DNA from 4 places in the Bacillus altaicus genome. Region 4 is predicted to be linked to each of the others. Evidence: riboswitches for the same ligand, from Rfam matches in the RefSeq annotation. Region 4 holds a riboswitch; each other region holds the start of a gene.
What was found. Region 4 has a riboswitch for S-adenosylmethionine ahead of ACE38F_RS07670 (bifunctional homocysteine S-methyltransferase/methylenetetrahydrofolate reductase). Riboswitches for the same ligand answer to the same signal wherever they lie in the genome.

Region 1: it holds a riboswitch for S-adenosylmethionine, as region 4 does, so the genes downstream of both, ACE38F_RS00565 (peptide ABC transporter substrate-binding protein) here and ACE38F_RS07670 (bifunctional homocysteine S-methyltransferase/methylenetetrahydrofolate reductase) in region 4, are expected to answer to the same signal.
Region 2: it holds a riboswitch for S-adenosylmethionine, as region 4 does, so the genes downstream of both, ACE38F_RS26185 (methionine ABC transporter ATP-binding protein) here and ACE38F_RS07670 (bifunctional homocysteine S-methyltransferase/methylenetetrahydrofolate reductase) in region 4, are expected to answer to the same signal.
Region 3: it holds a riboswitch for S-adenosylmethionine, as region 4 does, so the genes downstream of both, ACE38F_RS20740 (Na+/H+ antiporter NhaC family protein) here and ACE38F_RS07670 (bifunctional homocysteine S-methyltransferase/methylenetetrahydrofolate reductase) in region 4, are expected to answer to the same signal.

Annotation. Positions count from the first base shown of each region.
Region 1 is NZ_CM143394.1:108,641-114,759, reverse strand. It holds gene ACE38F_RS00575 (YusW family protein) at 1-45, opposite strand, end outside; gene ACE38F_RS00570 (peptide ABC transporter substrate-binding protein) at 519-2,159, opposite strand; gene ACE38F_RS00565 (peptide ABC transporter substrate-binding protein) at 2,544-4,184, opposite strand; SAM riboswitch class I at 4,318-4,422, opposite strand; gene ACE38F_RS00560 (aldo/keto reductase) at 4,573-5,406, opposite strand; gene proC (pyrroline-5-carboxylate reductase) at 5,408-6,119, opposite strand, start outside.
Region 2 is NZ_CM143394.1:5,087,659-5,093,777, forward strand. It holds gene ACE38F_RS26175 (MetQ/NlpA family ABC transporter substrate-binding protein) at 1-849, opposite strand, end outside; gene ACE38F_RS26180 (methionine ABC transporter permease) at 870-1,535, opposite strand; gene ACE38F_RS26185 (methionine ABC transporter ATP-binding protein) at 1,525-2,544, opposite strand; SAM riboswitch class I at 2,668-2,773, opposite strand; gene ACE38F_RS26190 (cysteine hydrolase family protein) at 3,016-3,561, shown strand; gene pruA (L-glutamate gamma-semialdehyde dehydrogenase) at 3,874-5,421, opposite strand; gene ACE38F_RS26200 (TSUP family transporter) at 5,575-6,119, opposite strand, start outside.
Region 3 is NZ_CM143394.1:4,015,134-4,021,252, reverse strand. It holds gene ACE38F_RS20755 (murein hydrolase activator EnvC family protein) at 1-420, opposite strand, end outside; gene gltP (glutamate/aspartate:proton symporter GltP) at 916-2,190, shown strand; gene ACE38F_RS20745 (ribonuclease FAU-1 family protein) at 2,258-2,776, shown strand; SAM riboswitch class I at 2,897-3,002, shown strand; gene ACE38F_RS20740 (Na+/H+ antiporter NhaC family protein) at 3,097-4,413, shown strand; gene ACE38F_RS20735 (GNAT family N-acetyltransferase) at 4,482-4,904, opposite strand; gene ACE38F_RS20730 (lmo0954 family membrane protein) at 5,215-5,571, shown strand; gene ACE38F_RS20725 (PspA/IM30 family protein) at 5,616-6,119, shown strand, end outside.
Region 4 is NZ_CM143394.1:1,460,641-1,466,759, forward strand. It holds gene ACE38F_RS07655 (cysteine hydrolase family protein) at 322-834, opposite strand; gene metC (cystathionine beta-lyase) at 1,006-2,169, opposite strand; gene metI (cystathionine gamma-synthase/O-acetylhomoserine thiolyase) at 2,166-3,278, opposite strand; SAM riboswitch class I at 3,368-3,481, opposite strand; SAM riboswitch class I at 3,685-3,794, shown strand; gene ACE38F_RS07670 (bifunctional homocysteine S-methyltransferase/methylenetetrahydrofolate reductase) at 3,865-5,697, shown strand; gene metH (methionine synthase) at 5,697-6,119, shown strand, end outside.

The DNA.
Region 1 (6,119 bases), 1.4 Mb from region 4:
AGGTACTAGCATAAGAGCTAATAAAGCTGATAGTAAAATTCTCATTATAAATTCCTCCTTATGTAATTTCTTTCTATACAAGTTTTTCCCAATTTCATGTAATTATGTATAAACCTAATAAATTATTTCCTTAAGGGGGACACATGCTTATTAATTAAATTGAAAGTAATTTGTATGTATATGATTCTTTTTAAAGAATGCCTTTGCGCTTTCTTATCATTAACATAAATAGACATCACTGTATTTGGAAATACAGTGATGCTTTCTAAAACATATTAAACAATCGGCGAATTATTTCCCGCAACATACGTAGCGAATGGTTATTACACAATAATATTTGGTGGAGTTAATTTAGAGAAAAATATTATTTCGTTATTATTTATTATACTAGTTACATAATTGGTAGCGAGAATCACTATAGGTATAACAGGAATAGTAAAGGGAAGAGGTTTTGTAGCTAAAGACGTATAAAGTAAAAAAGGTATCCTTCATGTGGATACCTTTTTTACTAGCGTTTGTTATTTTGCAACTTCTGTCCATTTGTAGTTAAATTCACCGCCGAAGTCAGTTGTTACAAGTCCTTTAATAAATCCGCGTTGTAAGTAAGAACGACCTTGTTGGTATAAAGGAGCGACAGCACCATCTTGTAATAAGATTTTTTCAGCTTGCTTCATTGCTTCAAAGCGTGCTTTTTCATCACCAGCTAAATCAGTTTTTACTTTACGAATAAGCTCGTCGTACTCTTTGTTAGAGTATTTATCGAAGTTATAAGCACTATCTGTTGTGAATAGATCTAAGAATGTAATAGGATCCGCGAAGTCAGGGCCCCAGCCATCGATTCCGATTTCGTAATCACCACTTAATAGTAGTTTTAACTGTTGTTTACGTGGTTGAGGTTTTAAATCCACTGTTAATCCATCTAGATTCTTTTCTAATTCACCTTTTAAATATTCACCAGTCTTTTTAGCTAAAGCATTATCACTTGTTAATAGTTCAATTGTTACTTTGTCAGTACCAAGTTCTTGTTTCGCCTTTTTCCAGTTTTCTTTTGCTGTTTTCACATCATCTTTAACTAGGTTTCCGTTTTCTTTACGGAAGTCATTACCGTCCGGACTTTTTGCGAATTTTGCAGGAACCATTCCTTCTGCCGAGATTGCACCGTTATTTAAAATTGTTTCTACGTACGCTTTTTTATTCATTGCTCCGTTAATAGCGAGGCGTGCATGTTGATTTTTTAATACTGCATTTTTTTGATTTAGTCGTAAGAATTGAATACCGACTTCAGCGCGTTCCTTAAAGTTTGCATCGTTTTTATATTTATCAACAAACTCCGCAGTTAAAGCAACACGATCAATTTGTCCTGAATCATATAAGTTAACTTCTGTAGACTTATCTTTAACGACATTGAAGTTGATTTCTTCTAGTTTTACAGTTTTAGCATCCCAATAGTTAGGGTTCTTCTTCAATTGGAAGCTTTGTTCATGTTTCCAGTTATCTAACGTGAAAGCCCCGTTGTAAATTAAATGATTCGTTTCTAAACCGTATTTATCACCTTGAGATTTTAAATACTCTTCATTAATTGGTAAGAATGTTGAAAATGTTGTTAAGCTTAAGAAGTAGGGAACAGGGCGGTCCAGTTGTACTTCTACAGTTTTATCATCAAGAGCTTTAACACCTAATTGATCGATCGCTGCTTCTTTTTGGTTTATTTGTTTCGCATTTTTTATATCAAAGAATAAGAATGCATATTCAGCAGCTGTTTCAGGATTTACGGCACGTTGCCAAGCGAAAACAAAATCTTTTGCTGTAACAGAAGTACCGTTTGACCATTTTGAATCACGAAGATGGAATGTGTATTTTGTTTTATTTGGACTAATGTCAACCGATTCAGCAACACCAGGAATCGGTGTATTATCTTCCCCCATTGCATATAAACCTTCAAAAACATTTCGCATTACGTTCATAGATTCCCCGTCCGTTGCTTTTGCAACATCCATTGTTGGAATTTCTGAAGCAAATGATAAGTTAATTGCTTGTTTATTAGGTGCTTTATCGTTTGCTTTCGCTCCGCCTGCATTTTCTTTATTTCCCCCGCAAGCAGTTAGTAGTAGACTCGCCCCTAAAACTGATGCAACAACAGGTACAACTTTTTTCTTCATTGTTCTTTCCTCCCTAAATGTGTTGTTCGTAACGTCATAATGTCCATGTCTTAAAGTGTAGCTATAGAAGAAGAGAAAACCTATTATAAATATGTGTATGTAGGTAATCAGGTGTTCTATATGTATATACATGTCGAACTATAATCTATCGTTATATGTTTCAACTTAGTAGACATTACATTTTGGTGGTGAAATATTTCGTTTCTTTGATTATTTAGAATATTAACACTGGAAAGAACTATATGTCAATAATAAAAACAGAATGTTAATTTCTTGAAATAATATATTGAAAAAGTAGATTCCCGTGTATTAAGGAATCTACTTTTAATGTATTTTATGAAAAAATAATTAGTATGGTGGAATAACGTTGATCAAAGTTACAATTTATTTTTCGATTTTTGCCCACTTGAAGTTTAACTGGCCTGCAAAGTCAACTTGCACAATTCCTTTTACATAAGAACGCTCTAAATAAGATTCTCCTTTTTGGTAAAGAGGAGCGATAACAGAGTCCTTAAATAATATTTTTTCTGATGCTAGTAACGCTTCCCAGCGAGCTTTTTCATCACCAGCCAAGGTAGTTTTAACTTTTTCAATTGTGTCATTAAACTCTTTATTAGAGTAATGATCTAAGTTGTAAGGGTTATTCGTCGTAAATAGTTCAAGGAATGTAATTGGATCAGCAAAGTCAGGACTCCAACCGTCAATTCCAATTTCGTAGTCACCTTTTAATAAGAGTGAAACTTGCTGCTTACGCGGTTGAGGTTTTATATTTACTGTTAAGCCGTCTAAATTTTTTTCTAGTTGTCCTTTTAAGAATTCACCAGTTTTCTTTTCAAGGTCACCATCACTGGTTAATAATTCTAATGTGATTTTTTCAGATCCAAGTTCTTGTTTTGCCTTTTTCCATAATTCTTGTGCAGATTTTGTATCGATTTTTGTTAAATCGCCGTTTGCAGTACGGAAGTCTGTTCCGTCAGGTCCTTTTGCAAAGTTTTTTGGAACGAGACTATTAGCTGGTGTAGAGCCATCGTTTAATAACGTATTTACAAAGGATTTTCGGTCAATTGTCTGAGCAATCGCTTGGCGTGCAGAGACATTTTGAAGTACTTTGTTTTGTTGGTTCATACGTAAAAATTGTACGCCTACATTTGGACGTTCTTTAAAGTTCCCATCTTTTTTATACTTATCAACGAAATCAGACGTTAATTTTATACGGTCTAATTGTTTTGATTCAAATAAATTTACTTCCGTTGATTTCTCTTTTACAACGTTGAAATTGATTTCTTCGAGTTTGACATTATCTTTATCCCAATAGGTAGGGTTTTTCTTAAATTTAAAGCTTTGTTCATGCTTCCAATCGTTTAGTGTGAAAGCTCCGTTGTATAAGATTTTATTATCTTCTAAAGCGTACTTATCACCTTGTGCTTTAAAGAATTCCTCGTTGATTGGTAGAAATGTTGGGAACGCCGTTAAGCTAATAAAATACGGAACAGGACGCTCTAATTCTACTTCAAACGTATGGTCATCAACTGCTTTTACACCAAGTTGATCGGCTGGAAGCTCTTTACTATTAATTTTTTTAGCGTTTTTAATATCAAAGAATAAAAAAGCATATTCAGAGGCTGTTGCTGGATCAACAGCTCTTTGCCAAGCGAAGACAAAATCTTTCGCTGTTACAGGTGTGCCGTTCGACCATTTTGAATCTCGTAAATGGAATGTGTATTTCGTTTTATCGCCACTCACTTCATGAGATTTTGCAGCGCCAGGAACAGGTTTATTACCTTCGCCAAGATTGTATAAACCTTCAAATACGTTTCTCATTACTTGACCAGAATCAGTATCTGTAGCACGAGCCGTATCCATTGTTCGAATCTCAGTAGGTGAAGATAAGTTTAAAACTTGCTTACTAGGTGCCTCATCTTTTGCATTTGCTCCGCTTGCTTCGTTTTTATAACTACCGCAACCAGCTAATAAAATACTTACTCCTACAACTGATGCAATACCGGGTACAAACTTCTTTTTCATTTGATTTTCCTCCTAAATAGTTAATAAGATTGGATGATGATGAGGGAATGAAAAACAAAAATCCCTCTTTTCGTATTGAGAAAGAGGGATTTTTACGTACAAGTTATGCACCCGTATATAAACGAAGTCCCTCATTCTATCTTTCAAGCATAAAGCTTGCAGGAAGTGGCACAGTATTCAAAATGAACCTGTTGCCGAGGTTTCAAAGGGCCAGTCCCTCCACCTCTCTTGATACAATGAGTAAATGAATTTTATTAATTTTTGCGTTTCTTTGATAATTCAAAATCTTACACCTTAGATAATGAAGTGTCAATCAAATGGAATATAGTTTAAATTTTCAGTTTTATTTAAAATAAAAAAACCACTGCATATGGCAGTGGTTTCCCTACTAGAAGTTAAAGTTATCTGGATCTGGACCAACGCGATGATTTTCATTTAAAGCTTGAATTGCTTTCATATCCTCCGAGCTTAATTCAAAGTCGAAGATGTTCGCATTTTCAATAATGCGGTGTTCTTTAATAGACTTAGGGATTGTTACAACTTCATTTTGCAGATCCCAACGTAAAATAACTTGTGCAGTTGATTTATTATGTTTTGCAGCAATTTCTTGTAGTGTTGGATTATCCAGTAGCTGCCCTTGCATTAATGGTGACCAAGCCTCAAGCTGGATGTTATGTTCTTTACAGAAAGCATGTAATTCTTCTTGTGCTAAGCGAGGGTGGTATTCCACTTGGTTGACCATTGGCTTGATTTCAGCAATTTCAAATACGTCTTGTAAGTGGTGAATGTGGAAATTACTCACACCGATAGCACGAACACGACCATCTTTATAAAGCTGCTCTAAAGCTTTCCATGATTCATTGTATTTTCCTTTTACAGGCCAATGTACTAAGTATAGATCTAAATATTCTAGACCTAATTTTTCTAATGTAGTTTCAAATGCTTGCAATGTTGACTCGTAACCTTGATCACTATTCCACACTTTTGAAGTGATGAACAACTCTTTACGAGGAATACCAGATTCTTGAATTGCCTGTCCAACGCCTTCTTCGTTTTTATATATCGCAGCAGTATCGATACTACGGTATCCATTTTTTATAGCTGCTTTTACAGAATCAATTACTTCTGTACCATCTTCTACTTTAAAAACACCTAAGCCGAACCAAGGCATTTTTACGCCGTTATGTAATGTTGTATAGTCGTTTAAACTTGTTAAAGTCATATTAATTCCCCCTAGCTTTTTTATTGGTTGCTTCCACTGCTTGTTGAATGACTTCTGAAAAATTATTTTCATATAGAACTTTTAAGCCTTCAGCCGTTGAACCTCCTGGTGTTGTTACTTGTTCGCGGAGCATAGCTGGATCCTGATTTTGCTGAAGCATAGCGGCAGAGCCAGCAATCATTTGAATGACAAGGTGTTTTGCTGTTTCCTCATCAATACCATAGCTTTTCGTTGCTTCAATTAAACCTTCAGCAAAGTGATAGAGAAAAGCAGGTGCACTACCAGTAACTGCGGTAAGTTGGTGAACTTCTTCTTCGGTACAAAACTGTGAGGTACCGATACCCTTTAAAAGAAGTTGTAACGTTTCTTGATGTGTTTCATCTACAGAATGTCCCGTCGTATATAAGGAGATAGACTTTCCGATTTCAGCAGCTGTATTTGGCATAATCCAAGCAACAGGTGTCCCTTGGGGAAGCCTTTCTTCTAGATAAGATGGTCCGATTCCGGCAGCAACTGTCACGACAAATTGATTAGTTAGAAGAGGGGATAGATCCGCTAATAGCTGTTCATGTGCGACAGGCGGCATTGCTAAAACGATTGTATCTACAGATTTAATATGCTGCTTCCAATCAGTTGTAATCGATAGATCATATTGAGTTTGTAATTGCGTTAGTTTTTCTCTGTTGCTTCGGTTGGAAACAATAATTTCTTCG
Region 2 (6,119 bases), 1.5 Mb from region 4:
TACGATTTTTTCAAGCTCATCAAGTGAAAGATCTACTGAAATGGAACCATCATTTGTTTCTTTCTTAATTGCATCTGTTACTTCTTTTGAATGATATAGTTCAATTACTTTTTTCAGTGTTGGATCCTTTTTATCTTTCGTACGAGCTGCGAAAATATTAATATAGGCCTTTGCATTTTCATTATTTGGATCTTCTAAGAAAATTGGATCCTTCGCTGGGTCTAATCCAGCTTGACCAGCAACACCGTTATTAATAACTGAAGCCGCTACATCTTTTAACACACGAGGTGTTTGCTGTGCGATAACCGGTGTAATCTTTAGCTTCTTCGGATTTTCAGCAATGCCGCTTGGATCCCCAAATAGACCAAAATCTTTCTTAAGCTTTAATAATCCAGCTGCATCAAGAAGTTTTAATGCACGTGCTTGGTTCGTTGGATCATTTGGAATAGCAATTTCTGAACCATCTGGGATTTCATTTGCTTTCTTATATTTTTCAGAGTATAAGCCCATCGGTGCAATTTGTGTTGTACCAACAGCTGTAATATCTAATCTATGCTCCTTTTTAAATTGCTCTAAGAAAGCAATGTGCTGGAATGAGTTTAGTTCAATATCTCCATCAGCTAACGCTTTATTTGGCGTTGTATAATCAGAGAACTCAATCAGTTTAACTTTAATCCCTTCTTTTTCAGCTTTTTCCTTTACAATTTCCCAAGCGTTTCCATCCGTTCCAGTTACACCAATGCGAACTACTTTCTCTTTAGCTCCTGCACCTGTGTCTCCACCTGAGCAGCCGCTTAAGGCTGTAATTCCTACGATCGCTGATAATGCAAATGCTAAAATTTTCTTCATTTTCTTTTCCCCTCTTCCTTTTATGATCTGCGTAAAAAGACTTTCGCAAAGTAGTTCCCTAAATTTTGAGCTATCTGTACGAGAATGATAAGTAAAACAACCGTTACGAACATCACTGACGTATCAAAACGTTGATAACCATATGTCATCGCTAAGTCACCAAGACCGCCACCACCGACAAGCCCAGCAACTGCTGAAAATTCAATTAAACCAACTGTCATAAACGTTACACCTAAGATTAATGGTGCTAACGCTTCTGGCACGAGGATTTCAAAAACAATTCTAATTGGTGAAGCACCCATTGCTTGCGCTGCTTCAATTACCCCTTTCGGAACAGAAACAAGATTTGTTTCAACCATTCTAGCAATACCAATTGATGCAACTAACGTCATTGGGAAGATTGCTGCCGCTGTTCCAATCGTTGTTCCAATAACACTTCTTGTTAGTGGGCTTAAAGCTACTAAAAAGATAATGAATGGAACCGGACGAATTGTATTAATTATGATATTAAGAATAGAAAAGACCCATTTATTTTCTAAAAAGTTTCCTTTTCTCGTTACATATAAAAGCAAACCTAGAGGTATACCAAGAATTGTAGCGAATATAAGGGTTACAATTACCATTAAGAGGGTATCCCCCGTCGCATCTAATATGCGAGGCCAAAATATACTCCAATCAACTCGCATGAGCTTCTACCTCCTTCAGCTGCACTTGCAGTCTTAGATGTTGTAATGCTTTTTGAATTTCTTTCTGTTCACCTTGTAGTTCTACAAGAAGATTTCCAAATAGCACATTTTGGAGTTCAATAATATTTCCGTAAAGAACATTTACATCGACGTTATAGTTTTTCGCAATATATGATAGTACAGGCTGCCCTGTCTCTTCCCCAGTAAAAGTCAGGCGATAAATCTGACCTCCGTTTTGAATTTTCGCTAGAACACTTTCTGGTAAGTGATCATTAATAACAGAGCGTACAAAATTTTGAGTTGTCTTTGTTTTTGGTTGTGTGAAAACGTCAAACAGTTTTCCTTCTTCAATTACTTTTCCTTTTTCCATAACAGCTACACGGTGACAAATTTCTTTCACAACGTGCATTTCATGTGTAATAAGTAGAATCGTTAAATTGTACTCTCTATTTACTTTCTTTAATAAATTTAAAATTTCTGTTGTTGTTTCCGGATCTAAAGCTGATGTTGCCTCATCACATATGAGAATATCCGGTGATGTCGCAAGTGCTCTTGCAATCCCAACGCGCTGCTTTTGTCCACCTGATAACTGTTCTGGATAATAGTTCGCTTTATCTTCTAAACCAACAAACTTTAGTAGTTCATTCACTCTTTCTTTTATCTCATTCTTCGGCAATTTCGCTAACCTTAATGGATAAGCAATGTTCCCAAACACTGTTCTTGAATTAAATAGATTAAAGCTTTGAAAAATCATCCCAATTCTTTGTCTTAGTTTCCGTAACTCTTTCGCCGATAATGATGTAATATCTTTATCGTCTATTGAAATTGTTCCTGCAGTTGGTCGTTCTAACATATTTACTAAACGTAATAACGTACTCTTTCCAGCACCACTAAATCCGATAATGCCAAAAATTTCGCCCTTTTCAACTGACAGCGTTACATCCTCCACCGCATGAACAGATTGCCCACCTGATTCATATACTTTACTTACATTGTTAAAAGAAATCATTTTCTTCCCTCCTATATGCTGTAAAACTTGAAGTAGAGCTTTCGAGGTAAAATAAAAAGTGCTCTCCTTCTTATCACTTGTAAAAGATAAGAAGGAGAGCACTTATATGTACTCGTTCACATCTTCTCATCTTCCAAGCCTACTTTAAGCTTGCTGGAGTTAGCACGGTATTAAAAAACCCGTTGCTGAGGTATCGTAGGGCCAGTCCCTCCACCTCTCTGGATAAGAGTGTATCGATTTAATTGTCGTTTAATTAATTCTCATTATAGAACTCAGAATAATAAGAGTCAATATATTTTTTAGAAAAATATTAATTATTCCTCTATTAAAATTTTCAAATAAAAAAATCACAATACAATAGTAATTTTTATAGTTATGTAACATCCTCCTCACTCATACTTTTAAAGAGGAGAATCTTCTCTACTAATTGAATAACAGTATTTCAATATGAATTCGGAGGAAGATAAATATATGAAAACAGCCCTTTTGCTCGTCGATATTCAAAATGATTATTTTCCAAATGGCAAGATGGAATTACGTAATCCCGTAGAAGCAAGTGAATATGCTGATCAGCTACTACAACATTTTAGAATTAGAAACGAACCTATTTTTCATATCCAACATGTAGCTATAAAGGATAGTGCTACTTTTTTCCTACCCAATACAGAAGGTGTCCATATTCACGAAAATGTCCGTCCACTTAGAGAGGAATCCGTTATCCTTAAACATTATCCAAATAGCTTCCGAGAAACTGATCTTCTAGAACGATTACAACGTTCAGGAATTGAGCACGTCGTAATCTGCGGGATGATGACCCATATGTGTATTGATGCTACGGTAAGGGCTGCTTTTGATTTTGGCCTTCACTGTACCGTAATACACGATGCTTGTGCTACAAAAGATCTTTCATTTAAGAATGCTACTATACCAGCTGTTTATATTCATAATACAATTTTGGCGAGTTTAAATGGAGTATACGCAAATATAATGAGTACAGAAGAGTTTTTAGCGACCTAAAAAAACACCCCTTTCAGTTAGCAAAACCGAAAGGAGTGTTCTCTTGTCAAACCATAGATTTTCTTTCAAATTGTATTATACAGGAAATCCTCAAAATGAATACTAAAAAATATGACTAATAAGTCAATTTTTCTCGCTGTTTTGTTTCTATTTTCATGTTTATCCCGATATTAATAGGGTTTAACTAATTCTAAAGAATACATAGTAATATTTGGTAACTATTTCTCGATTTAAATTAACTAGCTTCTATATATAGAGAATTTCTCAAAAAAAGAGATCTTCACAAACTGTGAAGATCTCTTTTACTATTTCTTATAAAGTTTCAGAAGTAGTTTTTGCTTGCATATGAAGTGCTAAGTAGTCAGGGCCACCAGCTTTAGAGTCTGTACCAGACATGTTAAAGCCACCGAATGGTTGGTAACCTACGATTGCACCAGTACATCCACGGTTGAAGTATAAGTTACCAACGTGGAAGTCTTCACGTGCTTTTTCAATATGGTCACGGTTGTTAGAAAGAACTGCTCCTGTTAAACCGTATTCTGTATTATTTGCAATTGCAAGTGCATGATCAAAGTCTTTTGCTTTACAGAATGCTACTACTGGTCCGAAGATTTCTTCTTTCATTAAACGAGCATCTTCTGCAACGTCAGCAACGATTGTTGGTTGGATGAACCAGCCTGTAGAATCGTCTCCTTCGCCACCTGATACGATTTTACCTTCTTCTTTACCAATTGCAACATAGCTCATTACTTTATCGAATGCAGCTTGGTCATTAACAGGTCCCATGTTGATGTCTTTTGCATCTGGGTTACCTACTGTTAATTCTTTTGTTAATTCCACAGCACGATTTAATACATGATCGTATACATCTTCATGGATTACTGCACGAGAACATGCAGAACATTTTTGTCCTGAGAATCCGAATGCTGATGCAACGATAGATTTAGCTGCGAATTCAAGATCTGCTTCTTTATCAACAACGATTGTATCTTTACCGCCCATTTCAGCGATAACACGTTTTAGCCAAATTTGGCCTGGGTTTACTTTCGCTGCACGCTCATAAATACGAATACCTACATCGCGAGATCCAGTGAAGCTAACGAAACGTGTACGAGGGTGATCTACTAAGTAGTCACCAACTTCAGAACCATTACCTGGAACGAAGTTTACTACGCCAGCTGGTAAACCAGCTTCTTCTAATACTTCCATAAATTTCGCTGCTACTACAGGAGTTGTACTAGCTGGTTTTAGTAATACTGTGTTACCAGAAACTACAGCAGCTGTTGTCATACCTGCCATAATTGCGAATGGGAAGTTCCAAGGAGAAATGATAACACCTACTCCTAATGGAATGTAAGAGTAACGATTATATTCAATTGGACGGCTTTCTACTGGCATACCGTCTTTTAATTTCAACATTTGACGAGCATAATATTCCATAAAATCGATTGCTTCTGCTGTATCAGCATCTGCCTCATTCCATGGTTTACCTGCTTCTTTTACAAGAATAGCAGAGAACTCATGTTTTCTACGACGAACGATTGCTGCAGCACGGAATAAAATATCTGCACGCATTTCTGGTTTTGACTTTCTCCAAGTTTGGAATGTTGCATCCGCTACTTGCATTGCTTTTTCAGCTAATTCACGGCTTGCTTTTGAAACGCGACCAACAAGTTCCTCTTTATTTGCAGGGTTTACAGAAACAATTTTGTCTTCTGTAGTGATTTTTTCTCCCCCGATAATTAATGGATAGTCTTGTCCAAGATAAGATTCTACTTTCTTTAAACCCTCTTCAAACGCTAATTTGTTAGCCTCTACTGAAAAATCTGTAAATGGCTCATGTTTGTATGCTACTACCATCTTTTTAGCCTCCCCTTAGAAAAACGTTTACATTTTACAACATTATTCTACACGATAATTTAGATTTATTCAAATATTCCTAGACTTATATTTTAAAAATTAATAAATTTTTAAAATATAATAAAAAAAAGAGATTCATACATACGTATGAATCTACAAAATATGAGTATATTCCAAAACATTTTTCCCGATTAATAAAATAGTAACTAATAAAAATAAAGTCCTTACATATCCAATACCTTTTTGAACCGCAAACTTCGATCCAAAATAAGCACCTAAAATCATTGATAATCCCATAATTATACCGTATTCAAAATGAATCACATCTAAAAATAAAAAAGTAATTAAAGATACGATATTACTAACGAAGTTCAAAAGTTTTCCAGATGCTGCCGCTTGAATAAAATCCAAACCAATTAATAAAAATGCAAAAATTAAAAAGGATCCTGTCCCTGGTCCAAAAAAACCATCATAAAACCCTATCATTAAAATAACAAAGAAAAACATTAATGTTTTTCCTTTTGTCATCTTTTTATAGGTAGATGCACTTCCCCAATCTTTTTTCGCAATAATATAAATGGCAATAAAAACCAACATTACAAGCACTAGTGGACGCAAAATATCAGGCGGAATAAACTTTACTACTAAAGCACCTGCGACCGCTCCAATAATAGTTAACGGGATTAACTTTCCTACAA
Region 3 (6,119 bases), 2.6 Mb from region 4:
ACTTGTTATTACTTCTGTAATGATACTCGTACGAGGCTTTTCTTGCATAGATTGTAGTCGTTGTTTAATAACTTCCTGCCGTGTATCTATGTTCGTTTGTAATTGCTCTATATGTTTCTTTTTTTCAGTAATAACTTGCTGTGTGTTGCTAATTTCTTTTTTTGTATCTTTTAATTCAGCTTCGTTTTTATTAATAGAAGTAGTTAATTCGTCGATTTTCTTTTGTAATTCCTGGATTTCTTTTTCTATTTGTTCTTTCTCAGCTGATTTATTTTGTAAGTCATTTTGTTTGCCTTCTAATTCGGATTGAATATTAGATAATTTATTTTCATTCGTTTCAGCGTATACGGGTGAAAGTAATGGGGAAACGAAAATCGTTCCAGCTGCTAAAACACTAAATGCTGCAAATTTCTTTTTCATTGTTGTCTTGCTCCTTTCCCTATGAATGTATATATCATAAGAAGAAGAAGGGTGTCTATCGTTGTAATCATAATGTAAAGAAAACTTTATAAATTTGCTAAGTTTTGTCGGAATTTAGCATCTTTTCGTAGTGTTTGTCATAAAGTTAAAATTCTTGAATTTATAGAAAAAGGTATCAATTTTGATTTTTTTAGAAAAAAATCATGGAAAATGATGGAGTTTTCCATGATGAAACATTACTTTAAAAACCTATAAATCACTAGTGAGGAATCGATTTCATGTGAGGTTTTCTGACATGAGGTTTATTTTTGTCAAGAAAATTATTTGCGTTCGGGCAAACTTATTTTGTTGTCAGATTTAAAATTTTGATTTATGATTTTTAACAGGGACAAAATGTAGTGAATTGTCGAATAATATGTAATACTCTTAATTTCATGTTTTATAGAGATAGAATGAGAGATAGAGTGACACATCGAAGAGGGGGTTACCACAAGTATGAAAAGAATAGGACTTGCATGGCAAATTTTAATAGGACTTGCGCTTGGTATTGCAGTTGGGGCGATTTTCTTTGGAAATCAGGAAGTGGTGAAGTACTTACAACCAATTGGTGATATTTTCATCCGATTAATTAAAATGATCGTTGTACCGATTGTTGTAGCGAGTATTGTTGTTGGGGTTGCTGGTGTTGGCGATGTTAAGAAGTTAGGCCGACTAGGCGGAAAAACAATTCTTTACTTTGAAATTATTACAACGATTGCGATTGTTGTTGGTCTATTAATAGCGAACATTTTCCAACCTGGAAAAGGCGTTGATATGGATAAATTGACGAAAACAGATATTTCAAAATATACAGCTACGACAGAGCAAGTACAAAGTCATTCGTTCGCGGATACGTTTGTAAATATTGTTCCGACGAACATTATGAAATCATTAGCTGAAGGTGATATGCTTGCTATTATCTTCTTCTCAGTATTATTTGGTTTAGGTATAGCAGCAATTGGTGAGCGTGGTAAACCAGTGCTACAATTTTTCCAAGGTGTAGCAGATGCAATGTTTTATGTAACAAACCAAGTTATGAAGTTTGCACCATTTGGTGTATTCGCATTAATTGGTGTTACAGTTTCTACATTCGGATTAGCTTCTTTAATTCCCTTAGGGAAATTACTCATTGTAGTATACGGAGCAATGATCTTCTTCGTTGTAGTTGTATTAGGACTTACAGCGAAAATATTCGGTATTAACATTTTCCAATTCTTTAAAATTTTAAAAGACGAGCTGATCTTAGCGTACTCTACAGCAAGTTCAGAAACAGTTTTACCGAAAATTATGGAGAAAATGGAGAAATTCGGTTGTCCGAAAGCAATTACGTCTTTCGTTATTCCGACAGGTTATTCATTTAACTTAGATGGATCAACTTTATATCAAGCAATTGCGGCAATTTTCTTAGCTCAAATGTACGGTATTGAATTATCCATTACACAACAAATTACATTATTACTTGTATTAATGGTTACATCAAAAGGTATCGCGGGCGTACCGGGCGTATCATTCGTTGTATTATTAGCAACACTTGGTACAGTAGGTATTCCAGCTGAAGGTTTAGCGTTTATTGCAGGTATTGACCGTATTCTAGATATGGCTCGTACGGCAGTTAACGTTGTAGGTAACTCTTTAGCGGCTGTAGTTATGTCTAAGTGGGAAGGTCAATATGACGCTGAAAAAGGACAAGCCTATTTAAAAGAGATATCTGAAAAGGGTCAAGCGGCTTAATTATGATTTGAAAAGCTCTCACATATTATGTGAGAGCTTTTCTGTATGTAGAAGAGGAGAGAAAGTTATGAAACGTAAGTACGGTGATGGTTCTACGTGGAAGCGATTAATAGAGAAGACATACACAGTAAAACAAGCTGAAGCAGGTATGTTAGGAATATTGGATATAAAAAAGGTGAGAGAGCCTAGTTATAAAGAATACAATAGTAAAGAGCTTTGTATTGCAGGTGATGGGTATACATGGATGCAATATTTTATAAACGGGAAAAACTTTGCAATTACAGCTATGTTAGACAATCAAAAACAATTAGTACAATATTATATCGACGTGACGAAAGAATATAAAATAGACGAGCGTGGTTTACCTTATTTTGATGATTTATATTTAGATGTAGTATTGTTACCAAACGGTGAGATTTATGTATTGGATGAAGAGGAGTTAGAGGATGCTTATAAAATTGGTGATGTTACAAAGGAAGAATATGAGTTAGCATGGAATACAACAAAATGGATTATAGCGACTATAAAAAATAGAAAATTTTATTGGATCTCAATATTGGATAAAGAAATCGAAAAGTTAAAATGATTGGTTTATTCATATTTTTGTATAATTACCAAAAAAATCTATACAAAAAATAATTGACTTTTGTTTTGTAAGCGAGTAAAGTTAGGAAAGAAATTATTATTAAAAAATAAATATGAAACCTTCTTATAAAGAGAGGCGGAGGGACTGGCCCTACGATGCCTCGGCAGCGGACTCGATTTCAGAGTGCTGTGCCGAATCCAGCAAGCATGTGCTTGAAAGATGAGAAGAGTGTTTCTTATAGATGTATAAGACCTCTTCTCATCGGAAGAGGTCTTTTGTTATTCATTAGAAAAGGTTGAAAACTAGGGAGAGATGATACTTTGAAAGAAACGAGAGGAAATGGTTTAGCGTTATTACCACTTGGAATATTTTTGGCGCTATTTATTGGTTCTGGAATTATTACAGGTGATTTCTATAAATTGCCGATACTTGTAGCAATTTCAATTGCTGTAGGAATTGCTTTAGTGATGAATCGTAAAGAAAGCTTTAATGTGAAAGTAGAACGATTTGCTAAAGGTGCAGGAAATCCGGATATTATGATTATGGTATTAATTTTTGTACTTGCAGGGGCGTTTTCTGAAACAGCAAAAGGAATGGGCGGAGTTGATTCAACTGTTAATTTAGCGTTATCTATTTTGCCACCAGGATTTATCGTTGCTGGAATTTTTGTTATAGGGGCATTTATTTCATTAGCGATGGGAACTTCAATGGGAACAATTGCAGCACTAGCACCAATTGCTGTAGGTATTAGTGGGCAAACTGATATCTCAATTGCACTTGCGATGGCTACTGTTGTGGGCGGAGCGATGTTTGGTGATAATTTATCATTTATTTCAGATACAACAATTGCTGCTGTTCGTTCACAAGGAACAGAAATGAAAGATAAGTTTAAAACGAACTTTTTAATTGTATTACCAGCCGCTATTATTACAATTGTACTATTAGTAATAATTACTTTAGGAAGTGATACACAAGTTAAAGCCCATAGTTTTGACTGGATAAAGATTTTACCGTATGCAGGAGTACTTATTACCGCGCTACTTGGCTGGAATGTACTTATTGTGTTAACTGGTGGAACTATATTATCTGGCGCTATCGGTCTTATAGATGGAAGTTACACGTTGGAGAGTTTCTTTAAAAGTGTAACGACTGGAATGGGCGGTATGATGGAGTTAGTATTACTTGCCATTTTAATCGGTGGTATGGTCGAACTGATCCAATATAATGGTGGTATTCAATATTTAATGAATCTTTTAACGCGTAATATTCGTTCGAAAAAAGGAGCAGAGTTCGGTATTGCTGGCTTAGTGAGTATGACGAATATGTGTACAGCAAATAATACAATATCTATCATTTTCACAGGTCCGCTTGCGAAAAATATTGCAGATGAATATGAAATTGATCCACGAAAATCAGCGAGTGTACTAGATTTATTCTCTTGCTGTATACAAGGATTAATTCCGTACGGTGCACAAATGTTAACAGCGGCAGGGTTCGCCGCATTATCTCCAATTGAGCTGTTACCATATGCGTTTTATCCGATTTTAGTTGGAGTATGTGGAATCATTTCTATATTAATTGGTTTCCCGAGGTTTTCTAAAGTGGCGGAAAAAAAAGAGTATCATAAAACAGCATAACATAAAGAGACATTTATTATTAGCAGTTGAAAACGCTCGGAGAACATTCTCTGAGCGTTTTTTATTATTTATAAATCCTTTTTCAAATAGTAGTGTTTATAATCTCTTCCTACGTTATCGAGGATACCATACTCTTTATAACCGTATTTTTTATAGAAATCTAATGCTTGAAAGCTTAAAGTGTCAACTTTTATAAAATCACAACTTCTTTCTAAAGCGATTTTTTCTACTTCTAATAACAGTTTAGTTCCATACCCTAATGCACGTATATCTTCATCGATGATAAAAGAGTGAATCTCTAACCAATTCCAACAGACTTCACCTAATATTCCCCCGCATATTTTACCATTTTCATCTTTAAGAAATAAATGAATCTCTAAGTATCTGTCTCTTAAATCAGATGGAAAGTGCTTTAAATTATATTCATAAAGCTGATTGTTTATATAGTTTTTAGCGGCGGTATTGATTTCTTTCGTAATGTGTAAATTCATGATATATCCCCTTTAATTTAAATGTAGCCTTCCGAATCATTTTAACATAATTTTCTTAATAATATGTTTAATGTAATTTAATAAACGTTTGTATGTATTGCTAATTTTTTGGACGCGCAAGTTGAGATTCTCATCCGTTATTGAATAAGAATTTTTCTGTATCTATACGCATCGCATACATGTTCGTTTTGCAAAAGGCTGAATTCAACTCGGTCTTAAGTCTGAGTCGAAAACAGTTCTTAAGCTCGTTATGAAAAAATGAAAAAATAGTTAAGATAAGAGTATCAAATCGAAGGGAGGCAAGCACAAGATGAAACAATTTCTAGCGTTTATCGCGGCCGGTATTTTGGCTTTAATTGCTCTTGGTAGTCTTGCTGGTATTGTAGGATTCGCCATTGGAGCAGGAGTTGTGTACTGGAGCTATAAATCATTTGTGCGAGCTAAATCATTTTTTGGAAAGTTAGCTTGGGGTATTGTTGGTTTGATCGGCTTGTCCATTGCACTTTCTCATTCCCCAGCATTAATCGGTATCGCAGCATTAGTAGTTTTATACTACGGATACCGTGAGTGGAAAAAAGGAAAAAATGTAGTTGTTGATTCTGCTCCAGAAAGTGCTAAACCATATAGCAACTTTGAAGATGAGTGGAACAAGTTAATGAAAAACTAATATAAAATAAATCAAATTATAAAGTAGAAGAGAGGAAGATTATAATGAAACAATCTTTATTCGGACGTGTACGCGATGCAATTTTAGCTGATTTTCATAATGTGTTAGATGAGAAAGAAAGAAAAAATCCAATTGCTATGTTAAACCAATATTTACGCGACAGTGAGCGTGAAATAACAAAAATTGAGAAGTTAATTCAGCGTCATAAAACATTAAAATCTAACTTCGCTCGTGAGCTTGAGCAAGCACGTTATTTCGTTAATAAAAGATCAAAGCAGGCTATCATCGCACAAGAAGCAGGCGAATTGCAATTGCATGAACGTGCATTAGAAGAAGTAGCGTATTATGAAGGGCAAGTAACTCGCTTAGAAGAAATGTATGCTGGTGTTGTAGAGCAAATTGATGAGTTAGAGCGTCGTCTTTCAGAAATGAAAAATAAATTAAAAGAAATGAACGCAAAGCGTATGGAATTAATGGCACGTGAAAATATGGCGCATGCAAACCGTCGTATGAATACTGCTATTCATAAAATGGATGAAAATAATCCG
Region 4 (6,119 bases):
AAAGAGACCCTGATGTAAATAAAATAGATAAATTAGCACAGTTTTGTAAAATGACATTTTTAGGTGAAAATTTTGATGCGTTTTAAAAATTGGAAGATATAGATATATTCGTAACACAATTTTATCATGATTTTCTTATTCTTTCAAATGAATATACGAAATTTTTAAAATAATATGACAAAGGAATCATAATGTTATATATAGAATATATAACAGGTTAAAAGAAAAGAAGCTGATTATGATCAGCTTCTTTATGATGATAATGAAATGTTTGGATGTAACTGATAAATCTTCGAATGAGCAAGTCATTAGTCATTTATTCTAGAGTTCATTTTTTATCAACTTTAAGAATCTGTGGTTCCATATATTTTCATAAAAATCAATCGTCTCTTGTGCAGACATAAATGAATTATTCAAAGTAGAGGTTGCTTTTTGTACCATGAAGTTTTCGTATCCCAATCCATGAGCAAATTTAATCGTAGTATCCATGCAGTACTCTGTTTGGGCACCGCAAAATTCAATACGATGTACAGATAATTGATCTAAAATTTCTTTTAAGTTTGTTTTATAAAATGAATTTGCATGTGTTTTTCTTACAAAAAAATCTTGTTCTTGAACATCTAGATCGGTATGAATAGCCCAAAGTTCTTTTTCGGGTACTAAATCATCATCACAATGTTGAACAAAAATGATTGGTTTATTTGATTTTCTGTATGAAGAAATTCTTTTATTTACTTTTGTAAGCAAGTTTTGTAAATCAAATAAATGCTCTCCGCTATAACATACCCCATTTTGTAAATCGATAACGATTAAAATATCTGCACAAGTATCCATTATTTTTACCCCTTTTTTATTTCTTAATATATCAATTAATCCATTACTTGGAAATAGATGATATATTTTTATTTTTTAATGAAGGATACAAAAAGAAAAAACATTAAAATGAATATGCTAGACAGCATAAAAAGAAGATATGAAAACTTAATTTCATATCTTCTTTTCTCTCTATGCATTTACAGGTTCTTCTACATAAGAAAGAGCATTTTCGAAATCGGATATTAAATCGTTAACATTTTCAAGACCAACCGATAAACGGAGTAATGAATTGGAAATACCTCTTTCATCACGTGCTTCCTGTGATAAGGCTGCATGTGACATTTTTGCTGGATATGAAAGAATAGATTCAACAGCTCCTAGACTAACCGCAAAAACGGGCAGTTTAACTTTTGATAAGAATTGGCGCAGTGCATCTTCGGATTGTAAGGTGAAAGATAAAACAGCCCCAGCCGATGTTGCTTGATTTTGTTGAATACTATAACCAAGATGTGATTGTAATCCAGGGTAATAGACATTTTGAACTTTAGAGTGCTCTTGTAAAAAATGTGCGATTTTGTTGGCACCTGCAGCTGAATGTTCGAGACGTACATGCAGTGTTTTAATGCCGCGAAGCACGAGAGAACAATCTTGCGGTCCTAAAATAGCACCAAAAGCGTTTTGTAGAAAGCCGAGCTTTTGAGCAAGCTCTTCATCTTTTACGACAGCTAATCCGGCGGTGACATCACTATGACCAGCAATAAATTTTGTTGCACTATGAAGAACAACATCGGCGCCAAGGTCAAGTGGCTTTTGAAATAGTGGTGTCAAAAATGTATTATCAACAAAAGTAAGAGCATCAATAGATTTTGCAAGATTAGAAACAGCACGAATATCTGTCACTTTTAAAAGTGGGTTAGAAGGTGTTTCTACATAAAAGAGCTTCGTATTTGGTTTAATGTTTTCTTTTACTTCTTCCACATTGGTCATATCAACAAATGTATGTGAAACACCATAACGGGAGAGAACTTCAGTAACAATTCGATAAGTGCCTCCATATACATCTTCTGAAATAAGAACATGGTCACCTTGTGAAAGAAGGAGAAATGCAGTAGAAATGGCTGCAATGCCTGATGCAAAGGCAAATCCTTTTGTCCCGCCTTCTAATAAAGCAATGATATCTTCAAGAGCTTCACGTGTTGGATTTCCAGATCTACTATAGTCATACTTTCCGAAAGCATCTACATCGAACTGATGAAATGTTGATGTGTTATAGATGGGAACGTTAACAGCTCCTGTGTGTGAGTCATGCTTGTATTGATTATGCAGTAAAAGCGTATCTATGGAATAGCTCATATTTTTACACCTTCTTTTACAAGTTTAATTGCTTGCTTTAAGTCTTGAATTAAATCATTGCTATTTTCGATGCCGACTGAAAAACGGAGAAGACGATTACACACACCGCGTGCTGTTCGAATATCTTCTGGAATATCGGCATGAGTTTGCGTTGCTGGATAAGTCATTAAACTTTCGACGCCGCCAAGACTTTCAGCAAATGTAATTAAGGATAAAGATTGTAAGAAAGGATTAATCCAAGTTTCATCTTGAAGGCGAAATGAAATCATACCACCTCTTCCTGGATAAAATACATCTGTCACACCATCTTCATCATTTAAATAAGCAACAATTGCATGAGCATTTTCTTCATGCTGTTTCATGCGGAGTGCTAAAGTTTTCATCCCTCGAATTAATAGCCATGAATCAAACGGGCTTAAGACAGCACCAGAGGCATTATGATAATGAGCAAGCTCCTCGCAAAGAGATTTCCCTTTCGCAACGACAAGTCCGCTTAGTACATCGTTATGTCCGCCTAAATATTTAGTTGCGCTATGAAGGACGATGTTTGCACCTTCTGTTAATGGTTGCTGTATATAAGGTGTATAGAACGTGTTATCTACAATAAGAAGTAGTCCGTGCCTTTTCGCTACACTTGCTACACTTACGATATCAGTTACTTGCATTAATGGATTAGTCGGTGTTTCTATGAAAATAGCCTTCGTTTGAGATGTGATTGCTTGCTCAATTTGTTTAATAGATTGTGTATCTACGTATCTACATCGAATATTCCACTTGTCTTCATGTTCGGAAAATAGACGATATGTTCCTCCGTATAAGTCTTCGGATACGATAAGCTCATCTCCGGAACGGAATAGTGAAAGGACAAGGAGAACAGCCGCCATTCCTGAACTACAGGCATACCCTTGTTCACCGCTTTCTAAGTCTGCAATTGCCTGTTCTAAAAGACCGCGAGTCGGATTTCCAGTTCTTGAATAGTCAAAGCCAGTAGATTTACCAATTCCTTCGTGACGATAAGCAGTTGAGAAATAAACAGGTGGATTAACAGTTCCTGTTGTAGCTTCGCTACGGTTCCCGATTTGTGCTAGTTTTGTTTCGATTGTTGACATGTGAAAATTCCCCCTTTTTAAAGTGAACGACTAAGTGAAAATAAAAAAAGCCTTCTAAGAAGAAGGCTTTCGGATTGAATAGAGTCTTCTTCTCATCTGTCAAATCTTTAACAATTTGCTGGAATTAGCACCTTATTAACGAATGAATGTTAATGGTTGCTGAGGCGTCATAGGGCCAGTCCCTCTACCTCTCTAGATAAGAATGTGCGTATGAAATTTTTATTATGTTTTTAACTTTACAACAAAAGATAATTGAATTGCAACTTTATTTTAAATAATTTTTATTTTTCCGCAAGTGTCATTGACTTTTATTTTAGTGCATGCTAAATTTATAAAAAATTAACAAACATTGTTAAAAGGGGAACGTATTTCCTTTTAGCTACATAAATAAAATAATAAAGACAAACTCTTATTGAGAGCGGTGGAGGGAAAGGCCCTGTGAAACCCAGCAACCTTCAAACTAAATGTTTGAAACGGTGCTAAAACCTGCAAAACGTGTGTTTTGCATAATAAGAGGAGGAACAATTATGTCCCCCTCTTCAAAGTGAAGAGGGGGTTTTTATATTGATAGAAATGAGGGAGATTCGTGAAATTACTAGATTTATTATCAAAAGGAATTGTAATAGGTGATGGTGCGGTTGGAACGTTATTACATTCACATGGTTTACAAAGTAGTTTTGAAGAATTGAATTTGTCTGATCCGGACTTAATTATATCGATCCATAAACAATATGTAGCTGCTGGAGCGGATGTTATTCAAACGAATACGTATGGTGCGAATGAAGCGAAACTCCGCATGTATGGTCTAGAAAATCAAGTTGTCCAAATTAATAAAGCGGCAGTGAATATTGCGAAAGCATCAGTAACAGAGCGGAATGCAATTTTAGGGACAATTGGAGGTATGAAACATATTGGTGCTGTTACAACGACTGATATAGAGCGAGAATTTATGTTACTTGAGCAGGCAGGTGCTTTACTAGAAGAACAGGTTGATGGATTACTATTAGAAACTTTTTATGATGAATTTGAATTATTGCATGCCGTTAAAGTATTGCGTAAACAAACGAATATTCCGATTGTTGCTCAGTTAGCGTTACATGAGGCAGGTACGACTCAAAATGGGAATGATGTCAATGAAGTATTAAAACAGCTTTTGGATTACGGTGCCAATGTTGTTGGATTGAACTGTCAACTAGGGCCACTTCATATGACGGAAGCTTTCAAGATGATATCGATTCCTCAAAATGGCTATTTATCAGCATATCCGAATGCAGGTCTCCCGAATTATGTGGAAGGGCGTTACGTATATGAGGGAAGTCCAGCGTATTTTGAAGAGATGACACCAAACTTTATTGAACAAGGTATTCGTTTATTAGGTGGTTGTTGTGGTACTACCCCGGAACATATTGAAGGAATGAAACGTGCTATCGCAAATGTTGCACCTGTAATAGCAAAGGAGACGATTCAAAGGCCTAAAGTGGTCCATACACAGGAGAAGCGTTCGAGAGCTCATGTCACTCTCGCAGAAAAGGCAAAGAAACAAACGACAGTTGTAGTGGAATTAGATCCACCGAAAACGTTAGACACGCAGCGATTTTTTGAAGGGGCAAGAGCACTGAAAAGGGCTGGAGCGGATGCTATTACCCTAGCAGATAATTCATTAGCATCTCCTCGCGTTTCGAATATGGCTATGGGTGCATTATTAACGAAGCATGATATTCCAGTATTGACGCACTTAACGTGTAGAGACCATAACGTCATTGGACTACAGTCTCACTTGCTTGGATTATCAGCATTAGGTATGGAGGAAGTGCTAGCTTTAACTGGTGATCCAGCGCGCGTTGGTGATTTTCCAGGTGCAACTTCTGTATATGATTTGTCATCTATAGAGCTAATTAAAATGATTAAAGAGATGAACGACGGTCGCTCTATTTTAGGGAAATCAATTGGTCCGGCAACAAGATTTTCTGTCGGAGGGGCATTCAATCCTCATGTAAGGCATTTAAAAGCAGCGGTAAAGCGAATGGAACGAAAAATTGATGCTGGAGCAGAATATTTCTTAACTCAGCCAATTTATGATGTAGCTTTAATTAAAGAAGTATATGAAGCGACAAAGCATTTGGAACAACCCATCTTTATTGGAATTATGCCGTTAGTAAGTAAGCGGAATGCAGATTTTCTTCATTTTGAAGTACCGGGTATTACGCTCCCTGAAGAGATAAGACAAAGAATGGATGGACATGAAACGAAAGAGGCTGCTATCGAGGAAGGAATTCGTATTTCACAAGAGTTGATTGATGCGGCAATGAAATATTTTAACGGTATTTATCTTATTACGCCGTTTTTAAAATATGAAATTACAGAACATCTCGTGAAATATGTGAGAGAAAAGCAAGAAGTGAAAGAGGGTATTAATTGATGAAACGAATAGAAGAGAGATTACAACATGAAATTTTAATATTAGATGGTGCAATGGGAACGATGATCCAGCAAGAAGACTTAACAGCGGAAGATTTTGGAGGAGAAGAATACGAAGGTTGTAATGAATATTTAGTAAAAACAAGACCGGATGTGATTTTAAATATTCATAAAGTCTACATTGAAGCTGGTGCAGATATTATTGAAACGAATACGTTTGGTGCAACAAATATTGTATTAAGTGATTATGCATTGTCTCATTTAGATGAAGAGTTAAACGAAAGGGCAGCGCTTTTGGCGAAGCGAGCAGTCAAAGAAAGTGGGAAAGAAGTATATGTTGCGGGAGCGATGGGACCAACGACGAAAGCGATTAGTGTTACAGGTGGTGTAACTTTTGAAGAGTTAATCGAAGCCTATACAAGG